2 regions of the Priestia sp. ABM2_011 genome follow, and region 2 is predicted to be linked to the other one. Evidence: a T-box and tRNA genes for the amino acid it is inferred to sense, from the RefSeq annotation. Region 2 holds a T-box; the other holds one or more tRNA genes.
The links. The T-box of region 2 lies ahead of ileS (isoleucine--tRNA ligase). A T-box ahead of a tRNA ligase gene usually reads a tRNA of that ligase, here a tRNA-Ile.

Region 1: it encodes a tRNA-Ile, which carries the amino acid that the T-box ahead of ileS (isoleucine--tRNA ligase) is inferred to sense. The anticodon was not compared.

What each region holds. Positions count from the first base shown of each region.
Region 1 covers NZ_JBSWUB010000001.1:1,001,534-1,013,658, forward strand. The annotation lists gene ACXAE4_RS05305 (DUF1189 domain-containing protein) at 138-914, opposite strand; gene ACXAE4_RS05310 (Na/Pi cotransporter family protein) at 1,142-2,797, shown strand; gene ACXAE4_RS05315 (DUF456 domain-containing protein) at 2,884-3,369, shown strand; tRNA gene ACXAE4_RS05320 (tRNA-Asn) at 3,432-3,506, shown strand; tRNA gene ACXAE4_RS05325 (tRNA-Met) at 3,508-3,581, shown strand; tRNA gene ACXAE4_RS05330 (tRNA-Asn) at 3,622-3,696, shown strand; tRNA gene ACXAE4_RS05335 (tRNA-Ile) at 3,700-3,776, shown strand; tRNA gene ACXAE4_RS05340 (tRNA-Ser) at 3,788-3,880, shown strand; gene sodA (superoxide dismutase SodA) at 4,078-4,686, shown strand; gene ACXAE4_RS05350 (MFS transporter) at 4,816-6,093, shown strand; gene ACXAE4_RS05355 (peptidoglycan D,D-transpeptidase FtsI family protein) at 6,255-8,432, shown strand; gene ACXAE4_RS05360 (hypothetical protein) at 8,559-8,687, shown strand; gene pstB (phosphate ABC transporter ATP-binding protein PstB) at 9,078-9,875, shown strand; gene phoU (phosphate signaling complex protein PhoU) at 9,898-10,557, shown strand; gene ACXAE4_RS05375 (hypothetical protein) at 10,677-10,883, shown strand; gene ACXAE4_RS05380 (DUF4912 domain-containing protein) at 10,951-11,445, shown strand; gene ACXAE4_RS05385 (glycosyltransferase) at 11,438-12,125, shown strand, end outside.
Region 2 covers NZ_JBSWUB010000001.1:2,605,979-2,618,103, reverse strand. The annotation lists gene ACXAE4_RS14160 (DHA2 family efflux MFS transporter permease subunit) at 1-239, opposite strand, end outside; gene ACXAE4_RS14155 (3D domain-containing protein) at 520-1,077, opposite strand; gene ACXAE4_RS14150 (superoxide dismutase) at 1,630-2,514, opposite strand; gene ACXAE4_RS14145 (glycosyl transferase family 2) at 2,654-3,484, opposite strand; gene ACXAE4_RS14140 (cupin domain-containing protein) at 3,716-4,381, shown strand; gene ACXAE4_RS14135 (hypothetical protein) at 4,439-4,675, opposite strand; gene ACXAE4_RS14130 (hypothetical protein) at 4,731-5,315, opposite strand; gene ACXAE4_RS14125 (Type 1 glutamine amidotransferase-like domain-containing protein) at 5,400-6,107, opposite strand; gene ACXAE4_RS14120 (immunoglobulin-like domain-containing protein) at 6,214-6,717, shown strand; gene ileS (isoleucine--tRNA ligase) at 6,760-9,858, opposite strand; T-box leader at 9,911-10,153, opposite strand; gene ACXAE4_RS14110 (FAD-binding oxidoreductase) at 10,372-11,721, opposite strand; gene ACXAE4_RS14105 (patatin-like phospholipase family protein) at 11,964-12,125, shown strand, end outside.

The DNA of each region.
Region 1 (12,125 bases), 1.6 Mb from region 2:
AAGTATGTTAGTTGAAGAAGCTCCCAACAAATTTGATTCTTGATCAAGAATTAAATTCGTTCGGAGCTTTTCATTGGCAGGGTAAACATAGATTTTATGTATGTAGGTGCTTCTAGCGGTTGATTGGATTCATTTCGTTATGTTTCAATCGCTTTATTAGGTTTTACCTTTTTTCTCATAGGAACCCTTGTGACGAGCAATAAGTAAATGAAGAACGTTCCTATCCAGTAAAGAGAGCTATGTGTTGCTAGAGAAAAAGAAAAAGCTTCAAAAAGCGTATAAAGCAGCGTGAAGGCTACCGTACTATAAGCGCTCAGTGCCCATAGCTGTTTGAAAGGAAGCTGCTTCTTAGTGATGAGTCCAATCAGTTTTCCAAGATAAGCAAGGCAGGTAATAGAAAGGAAGTTTAGTCCAGATGTTAATACGTACAGTAAAAGCATAGCGATAGGGACAAGTATGTATAAAGAAAATTTTTGTTCGTGCAGCAAGTTTGACAGTTCATTTTTATCTTTATGATGCCAGTTTAGCAACTCATATGAATACGTTTGTGTTTGTGAATTAGTCGTGATGTAAATTCCATCCTTTAAAAAACCAATTCCATGAGCAGGGGAATGAAACCGTTCAATAGACTGTGAGGGGTCTAAGATAAAAGCGGTACCGTTTACTTTTTTTGTGAAAGGTTGGCTTGACGTAAGCTGTGAATTTGAAATAGAAAAAGAAGAAACAGATTTCGGGAGCTCTGTTGTAGCAATGTGATAGCCGTTTACAATTGTCAACGTCATAAAGAAAAATGTAGGCAGCAAAGAAATAAGTGTTAAAAACAATATGAAGCCAATGGTTTTGTTTGTATGCTCAAAGCGAAGAGACCTCATTTTTTGAAAAGAAGTAAGACTCCATCCCATCTTTTTTAACATGATTATTGTAAACCCTCCTTTTATTAAAAAATTCTAACTATAATTTATTCTATAGCGGAAATTCAAGGTTTACAATAGATTCTAGAAATCGTTTCCAATTACAATGTAAATATACTGTTAAGTTATTGTAAACATTAGCGTAAAAACGTTTACAGTGCTTTTAAGATTCGTTAATAATAGTGGGGACTTCTCTATGTCGTTAGAAAAAAATCAAGGAGTTGAGGTGTTTGGAACTAGATGTTCAAAAAATGATTTTTGAATTTATCGGTGGACTCGGAATCTTTTTATTCGGGATTAAGTTCATGGGAGATGGGTTGCAAAAATCAGCAGGAGATAGATTGCGCGATATTTTAGACAGATTCACAACTAATCCGTTTATGGGAGTTCTAGCAGGTATTCTGGTTACCGTTCTTATTCAGAGCAGCTCAGGAACCACTGTTATTACGGTAGGCTTAGTAAGTGCCGGTTTTATGACTTTGCGCCAAGCTATAGGGGTTATTATGGGCGCAAATATCGGTACGACAGTTACAGCTTTTATAATCGGAATTGACATTTCGAGCTACGCTCTTCCTATTCTCGCAGTGGGAGCGATTTTACTCTTTTTCTTTAAAAGTAAACCTGTTCAAAATTTTGGTCAAATCGCTTTTGGGTTTGGAATGTTATTCTTTGGTCTAGAGCTTATGGGAAGCGGGATGAAGCCGCTTCGCTCACTTCAACAGTTTCATGATTTAACTGTAAGCATGAGTGATAATCCGATTTTAGGAGTTGTAATTGGCACTTTATTTACGGTGATTGTGCAAAGCTCTAGCGCTACTATCGGAATTCTACAAGAACTTTTTGGACAGGGCGCTATTGATATACATGCCGCGCTGCCTGTATTGTTTGGAGACAACATTGGTACGACTATTACCGCTATTTTAGCTTCAATCGGGGCAAGTGTGGCAGCAAGAAGGGCTGCTTTAACGCACGTAATGTTCAACTTAATTGGTACAACTATCTTTTTAATTATCTTGCCGTTATTTACTCGTCTTGTGGAGTACTTGAGAGAGACGATGGGCTTAAACCCAGAAATGACGATTGCATTTGCTCATGGTCTCTTTAACACAACCAATACAATTATTCAGTTCCCTCTTATCGGTCTGCTTGCGTTAATTGTTACAAAGCTGATTCCTGGTGAAGATGCTGTTATAGACTTTAAACCTAAACATCTTGATCCTATTTTTATTGAACAGTCTTCTTCAATTGCTCTTGGGCAGGCAAAAGCAGAGCTTATTCGTATGGGAGAATTCGCGACGATTGGGTTAGAAGAAGCCAATAGTTATTTGAAGACGCGCCATCCTAAACATTCTGATGCTACTATGCAAATTGAAAATGCCATTAACAATTTAGATAAAAAAATCACGAATTATTTAGTGTTGTTATCCCGCTCTTCCATGTCAGAAGCTGAAAGCGAAGAGCATTCTGTGCTTCTAGATACTGCGCGAGATATTGAGCGTATTGGCGATCATTTTGAAAATATCATTGAACTTGTTGATTATCAAATTACAAATAAGGTGAGAATGACAAAAGAAGCTAATACCGACTTAGCTGATATGTTCGAATTGACTATTGTAACAGTTAAAGAAGCTGTTTTTGCTTTAGAAAAAGTAGATAGAGAAAAAGCAGTCCAGGTCATTCAAAAAGAAGAGCAGATTGATGCAATGGAGCGTCTGCTTCGTAAGAAGCACATTTTACGTCTAAATGAAAATGTATGTACAGGTTCTGCTGCTATTGTTTTTGTCGATATCATTAGCAATTTAGAACGAATTGGAGATCATGCTGTTAATATTGCGGAAGCGGTACTCGGAGATCGCTATCTAAAGACATATTCAAAGGTAAAATAAAGAAAGGCCTTGCTCATGCAAGGCCTTTCTTTATAAGAGTGGTTATTGTATGATAAATAGTAATAATAAAAAGGATAGGTGCGGGCATGGCTATTTTATGTTGGGCATTAGTTATCATTAGCTTTGTTGTATCGTTTGTTGGGTTGGTTTATCCCATCATCCCAAGCGTGCTATTTGTAGCGCTAGGATTTGTTATATACGGTTTATTTTATGATTTTAGCTCCTATAGCTGGTTATTTTGGGTGATACAAGGATTGTTAGTTGTCGCACTTTTTTTAGCAGACTATATCGCTAATATTATTGGTGTGAAAAAATTCGGAGGCACTAAAGCAGGCGTTTGGGGAAGTACAGTTGGATTGCTTGTGGGTCCGTTTGTTATTCCGGGATTTGGAATTATTTTAGGGCCGTTTATCGGAGCGATTGTAGGAGAACTGATTGTTCATCGGACCACAATTAGCAACGCAGTAAAAATTGGAGTAGGTTCGGTTATTGGCTTTTTTAGTGGCGCTATCTCGAAAGGATTTATTCAACTGTTGATGATTGCCTATTTTTTATACGCTGTTTTAAAATAATATATTGACTTTAGGCCAGAAACATGTTAAATTTTTAATGTCGCTAGTAAATGTTATATTGTTCCACAGTAGCTCAGTGGTAGAGCTATCGGCTGTTAACCGATCGGTCGTAGGTTCGAGTCCTACCTGTGGAGCCATGGCGGTGTAGCTCAGCTGGCTAGAGCGTACGGTTCATACCCGTGAGGTCGGGGGTTCGATCCCCTCCGCCGCTATTTTCCAATTTACGTTTGTGACATACATAATTCATATTGTTCCACAGTAGCTCAGTGGTAGAGCTATCGGCTGTTAACCGATCGGTCGTAGGTTCGAGTCCTACCTGTGGAGCCACGTGGACCCTTAGCTCAGCTGGTTAGAGCAGACGGCTCATAACCGTCCGGTCGCAGGTTCGAGTCCTGCAGGGTCCACCATTTATAGGGTTGGAGGAATACCCAAGTCCGGCTGAAGGGATCGGTCTTGAAAACCGACAGGGGTGTTAAAGCCCGCGGGGGTTCGAATCCCTCTTCCTCCGCCATACTATTGTCTATTCAAAGCTTCTTTTGAGAAAAAGAAGCTTTTTTTATGTTTAAAAGAATAGCGAATGGGAATTAGGTAAATATAAATCATGGATTAGGTACTTTTTATTTGAAAGAGTAGGGTAAATTTGCTAATCTAAACGTATATGGTGCTTTTGCGCCAAAATGCTTACATATTTTGAAGGAGGAATTATTCATGGCTTACAAATTACCAGAACTACCTTATGCATACGATGCACTGGAACCACATATCGACAAAGAAACAATGAATATTCACCACACAAAACATCACAACACATATGTTACAAACCTAAACGCTGCTGTTGAAGGCAAAGCGGATTTAGAAAGCAAAAGTATTGAAGAGTTAATTTCAAACTTAGATGCTGTTCCTGAAGATATCCGTACAGCAGTACGCAATAACGGTGGCGGTCATGCGAACCACTCATTATTTTGGACAATCCTTTGCCCTAACGGCGGCGGTGCTCCAACTGGTGAATTAGCAGACGCTATCGCTAGCAAATTCGGCAGCTTTGATCAATTCAAAGAAGAATTTGCAAATGCAGCTAAAACTCGCTTCGGTTCTGGCTGGGCTTGGTTAGTTGTAAACAACGGCCAATTAGAAGTAACAAGCACACCAAACCAAGATAGCCCATTAATGGAAGGCAAAACGCCAATTCTTGGTCTAGACGTTTGGGAGCACGCTTACTACTTAAATTATCAAAACCGCCGTCCAGATTACATTTCAGCATTCTTTAATGTTGTAAAATGGGACGAAGTTGCTAAGCGTTACGACGCTGCAAAATAAGCTGAAGACGTATTTAAGAGCCAGTAAAGTAATTATTACCTTTACTGGCTTTTTTGTTTTCCAATTCTTTTACATATCTCCTTTTCTTTTTCACACACTAGGTGTAGAAGAGAAAAGGAGTTTTTTGATATGCCTTTATTAAAAAAAGTAGTTGGAGATATAGAAGTTAGTAAAGATTTACTTTTGCTTTTAATTATAGGCGGTCTTTATGCCTTGGCTATTTCAATTTCCAATTCGTTTGTTAACATTTATCTGTGGAAACAATCAGGCGAATTTTCGGATCTCGCTATTTATAATTTAGCGGTAGTGGTGCTTCAGCCGCTTACGTTTATTTTAGCAGGTAAATGGGCCAAACGAATTGACCGGGTTGTGGTTTTAAGGTTAGGCGTATCTTTTTTAGCTGTTTTTTATATCGCTGTATTGGTCAGTGGAGCTAACGCAGCCGAGTATTTAGTATTGCTTGGTGGACTGCTGGGTATAGGATATGGCTTTTATTGGCTAGCTTTTAATGTGCTAACTTTTGAAATTACAGAACCTGATACAAGAGACTTTTTTAACGGATTTTTAGGGATCTTAAACTCTTTTGCAGGGATGATTGGTCCTTTAGGAGCGGGCTTTGTTATTTCCGCTTTGTATGAATCACTTGGGTATAAAATTGTGTTTGGTGTATCTCTGCTATTGTTTGTCGGTGCCGTTGTGCTTAGTTTTTTTATTACAAGACGCGCAGCTGAAGGAGTATACAAATTTAAAGAAGTGTGGGCTGAACGAAAAGTCAACAAAGACTGGAATCGAATATTACAGGCTCATTTCTTTCAAGGATTGCGTGAAGGTACGTTCATTTTTGTCGTATCCGTCATGGTATTTATTACGACGGGAAGTGAATTAGCTTTAGGAACTTATGGACTGGTGAATTCAGCGGTGGCGTTTGTAGGATACTATGTAGCCTCAAGATTTATTAAGCAAAAAAATCGCCTTCGATTTATTTTCACCGGGGGCCTCCTTCTCTATGGAGCAGTCTTTTTGCTTATCTTTAACTTATCGTATCCAAAGTTAATTATATATGCTGTTTGTATTGCTATTGCCTATCCTATTTTGTTGGTTCCATTCATTTCTCTAACGTACGATGTGATTGGACGAGCAAAGGACGTTGTTTCAAAAAGAATCGAATACATTGTTGTCAGAGAAGTATTTCTGAATATTGGGCGGGTCGTTTCCATATCTTTATTTTTAATAGCCGTACTATTTTTTGATGAAGCAAAAAGTATTCCCATTTTATTAGCTATTGTTGGAGCAGGGCATACGATCATTTATTTTTGTGTAAGACATATCTCACAGCCTCTGCACAAAAAAGAAACGACTGTTACTCCTCCAGTATTAAATGAAGGAGACGGAGAGTCTCCAGCTTAGAGTATTATTAGCTCCTTCATTTGTACTATGGAAAATGCCTCGCTTTTCTTTTAGAATAAATACGTTGTGTAAATAGGCACCTGCCAGGTGTCTATTTATTTGCTAAATGTCTGATTTTATGGTGTTATGGTATATATGTTTTATAAAGTGTAGGTGTTGGTATGAAAAAGAAAAAAAGAAGAAAAAGTCACGTGCCTTTTCGTGTGAACTTACTTTTCTTGACCGTATTTGCCCTATTTTCCGTATTAATTTTGCGGTTGGGACTTGTTCAAATTGTGTACGGTGAGAATTACGAACGAGAAGTCGAAAAAACACAGGACGTTACAGTCAGTACGCCTGTTCCTCGAGGGAAAATGTACGATCGGTATAACCGCGTAATTGTAGATAATACCTCTTTAAATACGATTACATATACTCGTTTTCAAGGAAATACAGCTGAAGAAAGGCTGCGCATCGCTAAAAAGTTAGCCACTATGATCGATGTTCCTTACACCACAAATGTGATTGATATTCCAGAAAATAGAAAGAATAAAGATGCTAAAAACGTGGTAAAAATTACAGAACGCGACATGAAGGATTATTGGATTATGCTTCACCCTAAAGAAGCGGAGCAGAAAATTACGAAAGCTGATCGCAAAAAAGTTCAAGATGGTGAAATGACTGATGACGAACTGTATCAACGTCAGTTAGACCGCATTTCTAAAAAAGATTTAGAAAGTTTAAAGAGTGATTTAGAAGTTCTAGCTATTAAGCGCCAAATGGAGGCAGGTTATTCTAGCACCCCGCAAATTGTTAAAAGCGGTGTGACAAATGAAGAGTATGCCGTTGTAAGTGAGCATTTAGATGAACTTCCGGGTGTTGATACAACAACGTATTGGGATCGCTCATACCCAGAAAACAGCACTCTCCGTACTTTGCTTGGAAATGTATCCTCTGCCAACGAGGGTCTGCCCAAAGATAAAGTACAGTATTACTTATCAAGAGGCTATAGTCGAAATGACCAAGTTGGGACGAGCTATTTAGAGAAGCAATACGAAGCTCAGCTCAGCGGTCAAAAAGAAAAAGTCCAGTATGTAACAGATGATAAAGGAAATCTCCTTGATACAATTCAAGTGTCGAAAGGCGAACGCGGCAGTGATTTAGTTTTAACTATTGATATGGAGCTTCAAAAAGCGGTAGAAAAACAAATTACGGACCAGCTTTTAGCCAAAAAGAAAATGAAAGGAACGCAGTTTTTAGACCGTGCTTTTGTGATTATGATGGATCCTCACACAGGAGAAATCTTAACAATGGCAGGTAAAAAATACACCATTGATAAGAAGACTGGGGTACCTAAAATAGAAGATTTTGCACTAGGGAATATTTCAACATCTTATACAATGGGCTCTGTTGTAAAAGGGGCAACGGTTCTAGCTGGCTTAGATTCAGGAGCTATTAAGCCAAACACAGTGTTCGTTGATGAACCGTTAAAAATTAAAGGAACACCAATTAAGAAATCAGCTGAGGCTGAGGGGTTAGGACCCTTAACGTATTCATCCGCGTTAAAATATTCATCCAACGTATTTATGTTTAAAACGGTAATGGCGATGGCTGGATTACAGTACCACAAGAACATGACTTTACCGATTAAACCTGACACATTCAGCGAACTGCGTTCGTACTACAGTCAGTTCGGCTTAGGCGTATCAACAGGCATAAACCTCGATAACGAATCAACAGGTGTACAAGGCGGAAGCAATGTTCCAGGTACAGCGCTTGATTTAGGAATTGGCCAGTATGATACGTACACGCCGCTGCAGCTTGTTCAATATACTTCTGCAATAGCTAATGGAGGGTATCGCATCAAGCCGCAGCTAGTAAAAGAAATCCGAAAGCCAACAATAAAAATCGATGAAATTGGCGGTACGCAGCATTCATTTGAACCTGATGTGTTAAATCGTATCACGATGAAAGAAGAATACATTAAAGATGTTCAAAATGGCTTTAAACGGGTTACGCAGGAACAAGGCGGTACAGGGTACGCAGCTTTCCATACAGCGAACTATAATCCTGCTGGTAAATCTGGAACGGCACAAGCCTATGAGAAAAACCCAAGCGGAGGGGATCCAATTAAAGTTAATAATTCAAACTTTGTGGCCTTTGCTCCGGCAAATGATCCTGAAATTGCAGTAGCTGTCGTGGTACCATCGGCATTTGTGCCAAGTGCACCAAATACCATTACAAAAGAGCTTGCTCGTTCTGCGCTCGATACGTATTTTGATTTAAAGAAAAAAGGTGAACAAGAAGTAAAAGATCAAGAAGAGAATCAACAGGCTGTCATTGCAAACGACGCCAATTAAAGAGGCTGGGAAAAAGCATATTAGTTGAAGTAAGATCCGAACGACGTTGATTAAGAATCAACGCTGTTCGGATTTTTTTATTGAGAGGGTGAACGTAGATTTCATGTAAGTAGGTGCTTTAAGCGGTTGATTGGAGGGCAGGGCGAAGACTTCTGCCGGAAAAGCGGAAGAAGTGAGACCCCGCAGGAGCGGAAGCGACAACGAGGCTCACCGGCCGCCTGCTTGCACGGAAATCAACAGTGGTGTCAGAAGTGATTCGTACTGGCTTATTTATCTAATTTACTTGTCTTTATATCAAATTAATTTAGTTATGTCTCAACCTCTTCTTTTTTTTGTTAGAAATCTTTACATATATGGTTTTTTATTGAATTTAAGGGTCGTAAGAACTAGTTTTTTACCTAAAAAACACGCAGATAGGCCTTCGTTTACAAAAGCTTTACATTGAGTTAAAACACAATTAATAGTCGGCTATTATTCTGTAAGTGTAAGGATTAATAGAAATGATCAAAATAAGGGGAAGCGTTCGGCTTCTCGTATGTATTTACACTAATAGTAAACAATAGATATTAAATAGACATAGAGAGACTTTTATTGTGCTCAAAACGGTTAAAGACGATGAAGGAGGATTATCCAATGGCAATAACAATGGAATTGACTAACAAAGAAAAAGTAAATACTCCGCAAACAAAAGAAATTGTATATAAAACAAAAGGTTTGAATTTATGGTATGGCAACACACATGCCTTAAAAAATATTGATTTAGACATTCATGCTAACGAAGTTACCGCAATCATCGGTCCATCAGGCTGCGGAAAATCAACATATATTAAAACGTTAAATCGTATGGTAGAAATGACGCCAATTGTCCGTACATCAGGTGAAATTGAGTATAGAGGAAAAAATATTTTTGATAAATCGTACCATGTGGAAGAGCTGCGCACGCAAGTAGGAATGGTTTTCCAAAAGCCAAATCCGTTCCCAAAATCTATTTATGATAATATCGCGTACGGTCCAAGAATTCATGGCGTTCGCAACAAGAAAAAACTAGATGAAATTGTTGAAAAAAGTTTACGAGGAGCAGCTATTTGGGACGAAGTTAAAGATCGTTTGAATCAAAATGCGAATGGGTTGTCAGGTGGACAACAGCAGCGTATCTGTATTGCGCGCTGCTTGGCTATTGAACCCGACGTTATTTTAATGGATGAGCCTACTTCTGCACTCGATCCAATTTCGACATTAAAAGTAGAAGAGTTAGTACAAGAATTAAAGAAAGACTTCAGCATTATTATTGTTACACATAATATGCAGCAAGCGGCACGTATTTCAGATAAAACAGCATTTTTCTTAAATGGAGAAGTGGTAGAGTACGCAGAAACAGATAAAATCTTCTCAATGCCATCTGATAAACGCACAGAAGATTATATTACAGGTCGTTTCGGTTAAGACATACAAGGAGATGGGATGAGTGGTTGTACGCGAAAAGTTTCATGGTGATTTAAAGATATTACGTGAAAAATTATTAGAAATAGGGCGCTTAACGCATGAGGCGTTATCAAAATCAATTGAAGCGTTGCAAACAAGTAACGTTGAGCTGGCGCTAGAAATTATCGACGGTGATTCATACGTGGATGACTTAGAAGAAGAAATTAATGACCTAGCTATCCTACTGATTGCAAAGCAGCAGCCCGTGGCTATTGATTTAAGACGTATTATTGTGGCAATTAAAATTGCTTCGGATGTTGAGCGTATGGCAGATTTTGCCGTTAATGTAGCAAAATCAGCTATACGAATTGGAAACGAAGAATTAATTAAGCCGTTAGAACATGTAAAGAAAATGCACGATATTTCGATTGAAATGCTGAGCCTTTCGTTAAAAGCTTATCACGAAGAAGATCTTGTGTTGGCTAAAAAAGTAGCGGAAATGGACGATCAAGTGGATGAGCTTTACGGAATAACAATTAAAGAACTTTTAAGTCTTGCTAAAGAAAAGCAGGAGGCTATGAACCAAATTACACAGCTTTTATTTGTAGCCCGTTATTTAGAGCGTATGGCTGATCATACCACTAACGTAGCAGAAAGCGTATTTTACCTTGTAAAAGGCAAACGCTACGATTTAAATGAATAGTGGAAAAAGAGGCTGGGACAAAAGTGTTTTAGTTGAAGGAAGATCCGAACGATGAATCGTTCGGATTTTTTTCATTGTATCGAGAAACGTAGGTTTAATGTAGCTGCTTCTAGCTGTTAATGAGAGGGAAGGGCAAAGACTCCTGCAGGAAAAGCGGAAGCGACGAGGAGGCTCATCGCCGCCCTCGGAAAGCGACATTTTGCACGGAAATCAACAGCGGTGTAACAAACGATTCATACGGGCTCATGCATCCAATTTGCTGGGCTGGATTTTTTAACACAAATCGACAAATTGCGTTTATTGTGGCAACTTTTTCTGAATGGTAAGATGTTAATAAGTTTATACGGCATTTATATGTAGAAAAAACAATCTAAGAAACGAAGTGATAAAACAGTGGCTCCTAATCTTATTCAAAACTTAAATGTGTGTATAGCTACTCAGCTTGACTCATCTCGTATTTATGTTCACTGGTCGTTTTCAGAGCATATTCGAGACATGGTAGAAAGTATGTTTTCGACACGATGGGAAGAATTGAATCTAGCTATGTGTACGTATGATATAACAGGCCTTCATTTTAACGGCCATGAATCAAACCGCTATTATATGAAGGGTCTTACTCCTAAGCAAGACTTCATGTTTATGAATAGCTTGGAAAGTGAGCGCACGTATGTAATAGATATTGGTATTCAAGATAAAGAAGGAAGTTTTTTTTCCCTTCTTCGTTCGAATCCGGTTTATTTGATGAAAGAACAGCATGAACAAGTGAATGTAAAGTCGTTGAGCTGGATGTACGAACCTGTAAAAGTTCACCAAGGTGTTCAAAATGAATTTAGCACATATTCCTTATATTCAAATGACTTGGAGCAGGTGAAGAAGCAATATGAATAGTGATGACTGTATTCTTTTAACTTATATGCATTATCCGTTGCTACATGTACTTCAAGCAGAGAGTGAGTATCCGCTGTTTGAACAAGTAACGAACGAATTCATCCCTTTTTTAGATCAAATTGAGTCTGAAAAATTGATAGGTGCAACAGCTGTGATGTCTTGTGTATTTTTGAACGTATTAAACGACGAGGAGTTTAATACTCGTTACGCTCAGTATTTACACCAGTTTTCAAGCCGGCAGCATCAGAGAGCACTCACTTTTTTAAAAAAGTGGGACGGGAGCTTGTTCTCAGCCTGCAAATATTTCTTTCAGCATGACATGATGGAATGTATTCCTACTACCGTAACGAACGCGTTCGTTTCCATCCTTAAAACAGAACAAACATTAAATCTCCAAATTACAGAAGCAATACGTGTTTTTCAACAGTTTTTTGAAAAAAAGCCCGTCGGTTTTTTTATACAGCAAGGAGAGTATACTCATCAAGTAGATATGCTCCTGAAATCTCATGAAATGCGCTATACCTTTGTGAAGTCATCAACAGATGAACTAAAAAAGTCCCCTGCTGGTATTATCTTGTTTCCATATCCTAAGCAAGGAAAACAAGTTGAGGAAGGAACAATGAATAAAGCGAGCGCTGTTTTGGATTTGAAAGCGAAGGACACGCTTGGCTTTCAGCGAA
Region 2 (12,125 bases):
CTTGTCGTAAATCGATTCATTAAAAATGCTGTAATTGGAATAACAATTCCGTTTACTAACATAAAGATAGTTGTTAACCAGTTCCCCGTAGCCGCCGTTACATGGAAATGATCCATCATTTGCGGAAGCGCAATGTTAATCAGCGTTTGATTTAAAAAAGCGACGAGCGCTCCCATTATCATTACGCCAAAAATAGACCGAGTTCGGGCTTGATCGGACTGTTGTGTTTGTGTATTCATTTTAACAAGACCTTTCCCTTTTAAAATTATCTGTATGTAAATCTTCAGATGACAAACAGGTTAAGAATATAGTTTATGTGTTCATTCTATTAATTTATGTCACGAATATTTAATGAACTTAATTATATACCGGATAAATATATCCGTTTCCGAAATATTTGTCAACAAATATGATCATTTTCGTAAAACTTTTCCATCAGTATATATAAAGTAGGATGCCCTTTAATGAAGAAAAAAATGAGAGCCTTTCAACGAAGGCTCTCATTTCTTTAAGGAATACTTATTTTAAGATTTGAACTTTCACTGTTTTTCTTCCCCATTTTAACGCTTCTTTTTGAGAAGGAAGAAGAACATCAATTTTATTTCCTTTAATCGCACCGCCTGTATCAGCTGCGATTGCCGTGCCATAACCTTCTACGTATACTTTTGAACCAAGCTTAATCACTTTTGGATCGACAGAAATCACTTTTTGATTTGGATTCTTTTTCAAATCGATTCCAATCGCCGTTTTTCCGCTGCAGCCTTTGCAGTTCGCTGTGTACGCTGTTGCTGTTACTTTAAATTCTTTCACAACGTTTGAAGACTTCGCAGGCGCTGCTTTAGCAGGCGTGCTTGATTTTACTTGTGATACTTTTAATACTTGTTTCGGATGAATGCTGTCTGACTTTAAGTTATTCCACTGTTTCAGCTGACTAACCGATACTTTGTATGTCTTTGCAATTTTGTATAGCGAATCTCCGCTTTTTACTGTATATGTATTTGTTGCAGCTAATGCACCACTTGCCACACCGAACAGTGACATTAGAACTAAACTGAACGTAATCATTGTCTTTTTCATGTAATTGATTTCCCCTTTATATACCAATACATAAAAAATAACACATGAATATTACAGTTATATTTCAGTAGCATGTCAATAGTTTGATAGTTTAGTTACAGTAAAAATAAATATTCTTCCTTTTAAACTAGTAAATTAATCACCTTAACATTTCAAAAACATACATATTTAGGCATATAACGGTGCTTTTACACACATTTATATTGGATTATTTCATTTGTAACATTTCACTGGTTCTAGAGGCTTAGACTTTATTTTTCATTGGTTATTTAGAACATAGTTTATTTAAAATTAATAAATGCGTTAAAGGATCTTAATATAAATCACTTTTTACACCGCAGTTGATTTCCGTGCAAGACTTCGCTTTCCGCGGGAGTCTTGCCCTCCAATCAACTGCTAGAAGCGTATACATATATCACCGCGATAACAATAAAAAATCCGAACGCGTTGGATTCTCCATCAAGAATCTCAATTCATCGTTCGGATTTCCCTTCAACTAAAATGCTTTTATCATAGCCTTTTTATTTGAAATTAGAATACCTGCAATACTTGTTAATACGGCTGCCACTGAAGCATTCTGGCTGCCTCAAATCTTTTTTCTACATTCGGCCAGTAAACGATTTTCCACCAATTATCAACGTACGGATCACGTTCATTTTTGTACTGCAAATAATAAGCGTGTTCCCATACGTCTAATACGAGCAGCGGAATGGTATCCCACTGCGTGAGAAGCTGATGACGCTCCGCTTGCAAGACTTCAAGCTTTCGCGAACGCGGCGACCATACTAAGATAGCCCAGCCCACACCTTCTACTTTTTTTGCGGCTTGAGAAAAGTGCATCACAAATTTCTCATAACTGCCAAAGTCTTTTTGAAGCTGCTGCAGCAGCTGGCGCCTCGGCCTTCCTCCTCCTTCTGGACTCATGATTTCCCAAAAGATTGTATGCAGATAATGACCGGAGCCATGAAAAGAAGCTTCCCGTTCCCAATGTTTTATGAGGTCAAAATTATTTGTGTTACGGGCTTGTTGCAGCATGAGCTCTGCTTTATTTAATCCATCGACATAGCTTTGGTGATGCTTGCTGTGATGAAGGCGCATAATTTCTCGGTTAATATACGGCTCAAGAGCTGAGTAACTATAACCAAGCGGCGGCAGCTCATGCTGCCCCGGCGCTATCGATTCCCTCTCCCTGCCGTCGTCTCCAAGCCGCTCTTTTAAGATTTTATCAATGTGCCGTACCGCATTATTGATTTCTTCTAACGTATATTCGTTCACATCTTCTTCACTTAAATATTCAAGAACGTCTTCTTGCGTGCGCGTGATATATGACGTTATATCTACTTCTGTAAAAGCTTCTTCAAATACAGGATCACATACTTGTTCAAGCCAGGTCTGAACTTCCATCAAGTATCTTTTTCTCTCATCTTGATCGGCCATACTTCCCCTCCTTACACCTCATCTTCACTATCATATTCAAAAGAAAAAGCAACATAACTTCCTACTTGTATCTATTGAGGTAGAAAATTCGACATAAAAAAGCAAGAGCTCCTTAAAGGATAAACTCTTGCCTTTTTTCTTATATCTTCTTCGCCATATTCACATAATCAATCGTTTCTTGCTTACTAACAGCTGCGTGCTTCAGCTTTGGGTCATAATAGAGCTCCACTTTTATATTATTGATTTCACAGTCGTCTGGCATGTCCTGCAAATCCGTTAAAAACGGCAGCAAGTGATTGTTCATATCGTATTCAAACGCCCCGTTTTGCAAGTAATACACCTTTGGCACATAGTTAATATGGCGAAAAAACTTCACTACGTTAATTCGCTCACCGTATGAGGCGATCACTTCATCTTCTGTCAAGTTCGGATAAGATAAATTAAACACTTGCCGAACCGGCGTTTTCAGCCACTTGGTCAAGCAAGTCTGCGGATTATTGACAAGCGCTTTTGCTCCTTTTACGTACCCCGCTAAAAACATTGACATAAAGCCGCCGCCCGAAGATCCGTAAAATAGCACATTAGACGAACTCACCTGTACTTTTTTCATGAACTTTTCAATTAAAACCGCAATGTCTTTTAAATAAAAACGGTCGCTTGTCCCTTGCCCCCACGCAAGCGACACCTTTCCTAAATAAAGCGTAGGATCGTTATAATAAATAATTGAATCTTGGAATTCATTCATCCACGAATGGCGCTGAAAATATGGAGGACCTGCCGGCATTTCTTGACTTGCTCCTCCTCCTGAACCAAACACAAGCAAATGAGAAGACTCTTTTTTTAATCTCACCAAAAACTCAAACAGCACTCCGTTCCACTCGACTCCTACTAAAATGGGCTTATCAAACGGCAGCTGAAGTTCATCCAGCTTTTCATACGTACTATTTATCTTTTCATATTGATCAAGCAACAGCTCTGCAACTCACTTTCCTTAAAATGATCCGTCTTATGCGTCTGACATTGATCATGGCTCTGTAAAAAAAGAACCTGTTACAGTGTATGAAAATCAGTGGACAAATGTTTGTACACGTTATCAAAAATAGGCCTTACCTACATATCCTCCTAGGCTTCTGTCACGAAATAAAACTCTCTACATACGATACAGCATCATAAAAAATTCAAGGATAGGAGCTGGAGACCCTTGTCAACGCCCTATATGGATTACAATAATCCAAACGTACAATACTTTTCTGATGTGAACAAAAACAGACTTAATACGCGAAACGATCAAAATTACATTAACCGATTGGGCCGGGATGTGCTCAACACATTAGGAAATGTATCATTACTTGATATTTACTTAAGCAAAAGCCGTGTAGTCGAACCGCACTATCACCAAAATGCCGCTGAGCTTGTCTACTGCATTTCAGGCTCAGCCGTCGTTTCATTAATCAATCCGTTTAACAACGAAGTCACAAATATTCCGATTACTCCCGGTCAAGTAGCCAATATCCCTCAAGGCTGGTGGCACTGGGAAATTGCGTCTGAAGACAATACGCATTTACTTGCCATTTTTGACGCCCCTTACCCGGAATACATTTTTGGATCTGATATTTTAAATAAAACGCCTATTGAAGTGCTTGCTCACACGTACTGCTTAGATCCGGAGCAGCTAAAGAAAACGCTGGCTCCGCTAAAAAATCAAACCATCGTGATTGGACCAACGGACGAATGCGGAGAAAAAGAACACTATAAAAAGAAAAAACAAGTAGGCCCTGTACACCACCAGCAGCCTACTTATACGTATCCTCCGCCTCAAAATCCTTATTACTCTCCTCAAAATCCCTATCACTATCGATATTGGTAGAGACAAAAAAACCCCGCTGCCAGTGCAACGGGGTTTTTTAACGAATACATAACGTTATTAATCTGTATATGTACTGTGAAAAGCGGCTTCAATATATGCAACTTGGAAATGATAATGTCCAATTAAATATTTCACAATATCCACTTGATCGATTTTGCCAGGCTTATCGACCATCGCTTCTTTCACCATTTTTTCAAATGTACCTTGATCAAATTGTTCTTCATGAATAACAATTGTCTCAGAGTACGTTTCATTTTGTCCTTCTGAAATGCGGTAATAATACAATTTTTTCACCTCAATTTATCTTAAATACATGTATACCCCTAACTAATAACATTCAAACATTTTTTCAACGTTCTTTTTCCGCTTTACGATAGGCTGCGGCTTTTGCTTTTACAAGCAGCCTTGTAAACCAATACGCTACTAACGTTATCCCTATATCAATCAGAAAAATATAGAACAAGCTCATTACTTTTCCTGAATCAATAAATTTAAAATGGTGTTCAAGGGGCGCCAGTCCAAATGAAAAAACAGCGCTCAGCAGAATCGTATACAGATAAAAATTCTTTTGGTGATTCGTACAATATTGATAAAGCAGCAGAAAGCCTACCGGCAAAATAGAAGCGGTAATATTCGTTGCGTTTGGAAGCAGCGGCGTTAAAAAAAACGTGTGCGTTAAATGACCGCTTCTCCCAAGTGCAATATCAATATATGCCCAGAGCATGTGCACTGTGTAACCGAAGAAAAACACCTCAAAGATCCTCGTCCGATCTACGGTAAAATACAACAACACAAGAGGAAGAACGAGCGAAGCAACCACCACCCAAAACTGCCAGTTTCCGAAATCTGAGTACTGATGCCAATACGACGATAATAACTCCTGGAGCTTATCGCTTTGTTCATGTATGTTTCCCCAGTATTGTTTATAACTCACTGAAGCACCCTCCTATATAGAATCTCTGCTTATGTATGTACGAATAAGCTCCATTTTATACAGAGAAACATGAAAAGCGGCCATTTATTGCTTGTGATTACCCAAATTGGTCACCGGGAGTTCACGTTCAATTACTTCTTCCTCTTTTCGATCAACAGCGTACGCTTTTGCTGTTGCCCTTGAGCTAACTGACGTGGATAGCTTCTCATCTTTAAAATGCAGCGCGACTCCGTCATCTACAGCGTAGCCTTCTTTCATTTCCCCGCTTGCCATTAACTCATGATACGAAGGTCTTCGATTGCTTTCTCCGTCGTAGTGAGGACAGTTGCTTCCCGTTAAAAATCCTAAACAGTCGATTTTAGACAGTTTATTGTTCATTGAATCGGTGACGCCTTCTTCAAACCAGCAAATCGAACCTGCGCTTATTCCCGCTAAGATCACTCCTTTTTCATAAGCCTCTTTTAAAATCGTATCCAGTTCCCATTCTTTCCATAAAGAAAGCATATTCCTTGTATTACCGCCGCCTACATACAAAATATCGTGCTGCAGCACATATGCTTTTAAATCTATAAAGTTTGGTGAAAACAGCGATAAATGAGACGGTGTACATACCAACTTCTCAAACGCTTCATAAAACCTTTCTATATAATTATCGGCATCTCCGCTGGCTGTAGGGATAAAACAGATTTTCGGCACATCTATATGAGCTTGTGAAAGTATGTATTGATCCAGAAGCAAGTTATCCGGCTCCATCGAAAAACCTCCGCCGCCCATGGCTATAATTTGTCTCATTTCAATTCTTCCTTTCAAAAAAGTGATATAGAAAATGTAAATTCATACTATTTCAAACAAGAAGTTTTCCGTATAATGGAAGAGTAAAAAAGGTGGTGCAAAGCTTTTGAAAATAGTACGAACACTTTTACTAATACTAGGTATTTTTATTATCTTGTTTTGTATCTTTGGCTATATCGATTATAACGGTCAAAAAATGGATTTAGGAGCCAAACAAGAAAAAAACATCCCATCTTCCATAAGCATTGACGGGAGAACTATTACGCTATCTGCTGTAAGCGAAAAGTACGATAAAACGCAGTTTGGCTTTTTTGTTATTCAAAACAATTCGACGCATACCTTAACGATTCCTTATGAAAATACGGCGGATCACTTAAAAGACGGAAAGTGGTACGAAGTTGTGCTAAACGGATTGGAGTTTCCTGATAAAACTGTCACGCTGAAGCCAGGGAAATCACTCAAATTAGATATCGCAACTCCTAACTACAAAGTAGGAAAATATCGTTTTGTTCAACACTTTAAAGATGAAAACGGAAAAGAGTATGTACTAGCGGCTCCTTTTGAAATCGTTTGGCCGAGTCTTAAAAATGTTCTCGGACAGTTTGATTAAAGGTAAAAAAGCACTTACCTGCTATGAGGTAAGTGCTTTTTATCAGCTCTGATTTAAAACGCGAAGCGTAACTTGCTTTGTTCCGACTTTTACCGTCTCTCCGTTTTTGATGGCTTCTTTCACACTGAGACTGTGCAGCAGAAGATTTTCTTGAAGCAGCGTTTCAAACTTCGCAACGGCTTCCTTCACTTCTTCGTCTCCGCTAAGTTCCAAATCAATACGTAAGTTCACGGGTAAATCCAGCTTTTTACGATAATCTTGAACCGCTCGAATTACTTCACGAGCGACTCCTTCCTGCACGAGTTCTTCGGTTAACGCCGTATCCAACACCGCAGTGTACGTGCCGTTGGATGCAACTGCAAAACCTTCTTTTGGCACTTTTTCAACGAGTACGTCTGCCGTTTCAAGCGTTAGGTTTTCTCCTGAAGCAAGCGTAACACTCAGCTTGCCTTGTTCAACAAACTCTTTCCCTTTCTCTTCTGAAAGGTTTTTCAGCGCTTGGTTGACCTCATTAACTTGTTTCCCGAACTTTGGCCCAGCCTGTTTAAAATCAAGTTTTAATACGTATGAAACAAGTTTGTCGTCGTCTTGCTCCACGTTAAAGTTCTTTACATTAAGCTCATCTTTGATGACATCATGGTATGCTTCCCACTCTACATCTTCTTCCGTTACCACAAGTGAAAGACTTTGCAGAGGCTGCTTTACTTTTAACGAATGCGTATTTCGGATGCTTCGGCCTAGTTCCACCACTTGAAGCACCGCTGCCATTTCTTTTTCCAGCTTTTCATTCACTTTCGTTTGATCGCATGCAGGATAGTCTGCTAAATGAACGCTTTTCCCTGTCAGATTTTCATGAACATCATCCGCAACAAACGGCGTAAACGGTGCTAACAGCTGACTAAGCGTGACTAACACTTCATGAAGCGTATCGTAAGCCGCTGCTTTTTCTCCGTCCATCCCTTCTGACCAAAAGCGATCGCGAGAACGTCGTACATACCAGTTGCTTAGCTCTTCAATAAATGCCGCGATTTCACGAGCGGCACTTGTAAACCCGTAATCTTCAAGATGTGCTGTGACGCGCTTGACCGTGCTGTGCAAACGCGAAAGAATCCACTCATCCAATTTTGTTTTTTTCAATTCATACGTTTGCTCAGGGTTATAGCCGTCAAGCTTGGCGTACAGAATGTAAAAGCCGTACACGTTCACAAGTGTATCAATCACTTTTGACTTCGCTTCTTGCACGACGCGCTCTGAAAATTTCTTCGGATTCCACGGTGCACTGTCTGCTAAAAGCGCCCATCTAAGCGCATCCGCACCAAATGTATGAATAAGATCAACAGGGTCTAGCGCATTTCCTTTACTTTTAGACATCTTTTGACCGTTTTCATCTAACACGTGGCCAAGAGACAAAACGCGCTTATAAGGCGCTTTTCCAGTAAACAGCGTTGAAACTGCCATCAAGCTGTAAAACCAGCCGCGCGTTTGATCAATTCCTTCTGCGATAATGTCTGCTGGAAACTGCTTTTGAAACAGCTCGCTGTTTTCAAACGGATAGTGATACTGCGCAAACGGCATCGAGCCGCTGTCAAACCAAACGTCAATCACTTCCGGCGTTCGCTTCATTTCTCCGCTGCAGACCGGACACGTCAGCTGCACGTCATCTACATAAGGCTTATGAAGTTCAATGCTGTCATCAACGGAATGAGACGCATGATTTTGAAGCTCTTTGATACTTTTCGGAGCTACTTGATGCTGGCATGCTCCGCATTCCCATACGTTCAGCGGCGTTCCCCAGTAGCGTTTTCTGCTGATGTTCCAGTCCACCATATTTTCTAAAAAGTTGCCAAAGCGACCGTGCTTGATATGATCCGGGTGCCACGTCACGCTTTCATTGTTTTTCAAAAACTGTTCCTTCAACGCCGTCGTTTGGATAAACCAGCTTTCATTTGCGTAATAAAGAAGCGGCGAGTCGCATCGCCAGCAAAACGGATAGCTATGCTCATGCTTTTCTTTATGATACAGCACGCCTTCGTTTGCTAAATAACGTACGATATCAACGTCGCAGTCTTTCACGAAACGTCCTTGAAAAGGCGACACTTCAGACGTGTACTGTCCTTTTTCATCCACTACGTTCACAAATGAAAAGCCGTTTTCTTTTACAACTCTGTAATCATCTTCACCATATGCAGGTGCTAAATGAACAACTCCTGTTCCGCTTTGATCCGTTACGTAATCAGCCGTCACGACTTCATGCCCTTTTTCCACTTTCACAAAATCAAACGGCGGCTCATACGACATCCCTTTTAACTCATTTCCTTTATGATGAGATAAAACGCTATATTCTCCTTTTAACACTTTGTCTGCGAGTGCTTCTGCCACTATATACACGCTGTCGCCTTGCTGAGCGCGAACGTAGTTCATCTCTTCATGCACCGCAAGCGCCACGTTTGACGGAAGCGTCCAAGGCGTTGTCGTCCAGCCTAAAAAATACTCATTATCGCGGTTTTTCACTTTAAATTTCACCGTTACCGTTAAATCTTTTACATCTTTATACCCTTGCGCCACTTCATGCGAACTCAGCGAAGTTTGACAGCTCGGGCAGTAAGGTGATACGCGGTGGCCTTTATAAAGAAGTCCTTTGTCATGAATTGTGCCAAGTACGTTCCATACGCTTTCAATGTATGAATTCTCTAAGGTGATGTAAGGGTCTTCCATATCAACCCAATAGCCAAGCTGCTCCGTGAACGTGCGCCACTGTTTTTCATACACAAACACACTTTCCTTACACTTGTTGATAAAAGCTTCTACGCCGTATTTTTCAATATCATGCTTCCCCGATATCCCGAGCTGCTTTTCGACACCGAGCTCTACCGGCAGTCCGTGCGTATCCCAGCCTGCTTTCCGGATCACTTGATGCCCTGTCATCGTTTTATAACGAGCCACCACGTCTTTAATCGTCCGGCCTAGCGCGTGCCCCACGTGAGGCAAACCGTTGGCTGTTGGAGGCCCTTCATAAAATACAAACGAAGGATGCCCTTCTCGATTTTGAACCGACTGCTGAAACACATTTCCTTTTTGCCACTGCTGCTGGATACGCTGTTCGCGCTCTTGCGAAGACTCCCTTACATTCACTTCTTTCATGTGATACCACTCCTTTTAAAGTTAAAAGCACACAAAGAAACCCGTCCCTATGACTAGGGACGGGTTTTAACCGCGGTACCACCCTGGCTTCTATTGATCCGTTCATCAATAGCACTCAGCAACGTACAATCATACGCGTTCTTTTTAACGGTAGACTACCGTTCAAACTTACTTATAGGTTCAGTTTGACTTCTCAGAGAGGATATTCCCCTGCGGCTTGAACACTGGCTTTCAGCTATCACCAGCTCTCTGTAGAACAAACTTGCAGCGTACTGATTCTCTTCAACGAATTTGTGTGCTTTTATTAGTAGCTATTGTATGCGGTTTGGAAGGGAATGTCAATGTTTATGATATTTATGTATGTTTCTCCGTATAACGTAGCCATCTATTGATAAAATAACTGCTTACCACTGTTTGCTGTCTTTTTCACGCTCTCAGGAAAAGGAAATATACACAAAAAACCACCTCATTTAAGGTGGGTATTATTTGGCTCTCCGACTTGAAAGACGCTCTTTAAAACCAGTTAATAAACGGCGGAATGCTCTGAGGGAAATGAAATAGATTGCACGGATCATATGCTCGTTTCACTTCTCGAAGCTTTTTAAAATTCTCTCCATAATAAGCTGTTGGCCAATCTCTGATGAACCGGTCCGGCCAGTTCACATAATCTCCAGTTGTATATCTCGATAAAGCATTTCTTAATTCTTCAATCCATCGAATATTTGCTCGCTCTTCTGAAGGATGGCTCCATGTGGCAAGATATTCCTGTGCGATAACAGCATCTCTATAATAGAAGGCCGTTTCATTAGAGCCAACTTCCTCCACTGCTCCCCCAAGAGACTGGTGCCAAATACTAGATTTTTCATTCGGAGCATTTTCTAAAAAATGCTTCATTGTTAAAATAGCGTCTTTTGGAAAAGGTTTATTAAGAAAAGAACCTGACCTTTTTCGAGGGGCGGGTTGGTTTCCGCTCGGATCGTCAAAAAATTGTACAGCTTCTATATATGAAACTTCCTTTATTACTACTTTTTTAGGACACCCAACATCTATTAAAGGCTGCAGAAGTTCCTTCAACTTGAATGATGAACCAACAAACTCACCTTGAGCGATAATCTGATTTGCTTCCTTGGATTTTAACTCAATCTCCGAAGTTAAGCGCTTATCGGTATTTGTGGCCCAGTGCTGCCATGCATCAAAAGCAGCTTCGAAATCTTCCCATTCCCATGTAATTGAGAAGATTGACACCTTTGAGATAGGCTGCACCTTGAATGTAAGAGACGTAACAATACCAAAGTTTCCGCCCCCGCCTCCACAACAAGCCCAAAAGAGATCACTGTTGTGATTTTTATTTGCCTTAATGAGTTCAACTTCTCTCTGTTCATTTACTATGGCCATTTCAACTTCAAGCAAATTATCACAGGTAAGCCCAAACAACCTTGATAACATCCCAATTCCTCCGCCAAGCACAAGGCCTACAAGACCAACACTGCTTTCCGTACCTGCAGGGATAGTCGTTCCTTTTTTCCATAATTCATTATATACTTTCCCTAGATTAGCTCCTGCTTCTATTTTCGCTGTCATGCTTTTACTGTCGATCTTGATTCTATCCATTTCACTGACATCAATTACTAATCCACCGTTTACTAGTGAAAAATTTTCATAGCTATGCCTACCGCTTCTTATTCGAAATGGGACATGATTTTCCTTTACCCACTTCAATGCATTTACTACATCGTTTGTATTCTGACAAAATACAATTATTCTTGGAAATTTAGGCACACCTAAATTATTATTTGTTCTAGCCTGATCATATTCCGCATCATCAGGTGTAACGATTCGTCCAGTAAGCTTTGTTTCCTCCACGATATAACCCCTTTCTTAATACAGATAAGATGCTATATCCTATGAATTTTCTTCAGAAAAGACACACAGTTTAAAGGGGAGAAATAGAGAATAGAAAACTTACTGGAGGGGTTCCTCGTATGCTTATCTGCATAACTTGAATCCTGAAGAACCCGCAAAAGAGATAATCATACCTCTACAACAAATAAAATAAACATATACAGAATGATACCTCTGATGGGATTCGAAAGGAGAAATTACCTTTGACAAAATATCGGATTATGACCTTTGATGGAGGCGGTACTTTAGGTGCTTTAAGTTTACAGCTTTTGAATAGATTAGCTTATCAAAATCCCAAGTTAATTAGTGAAACCAATGTTTTTTCGGGAAATTCGATCGGTTCATTTACTGCTCTTGCATTAGCA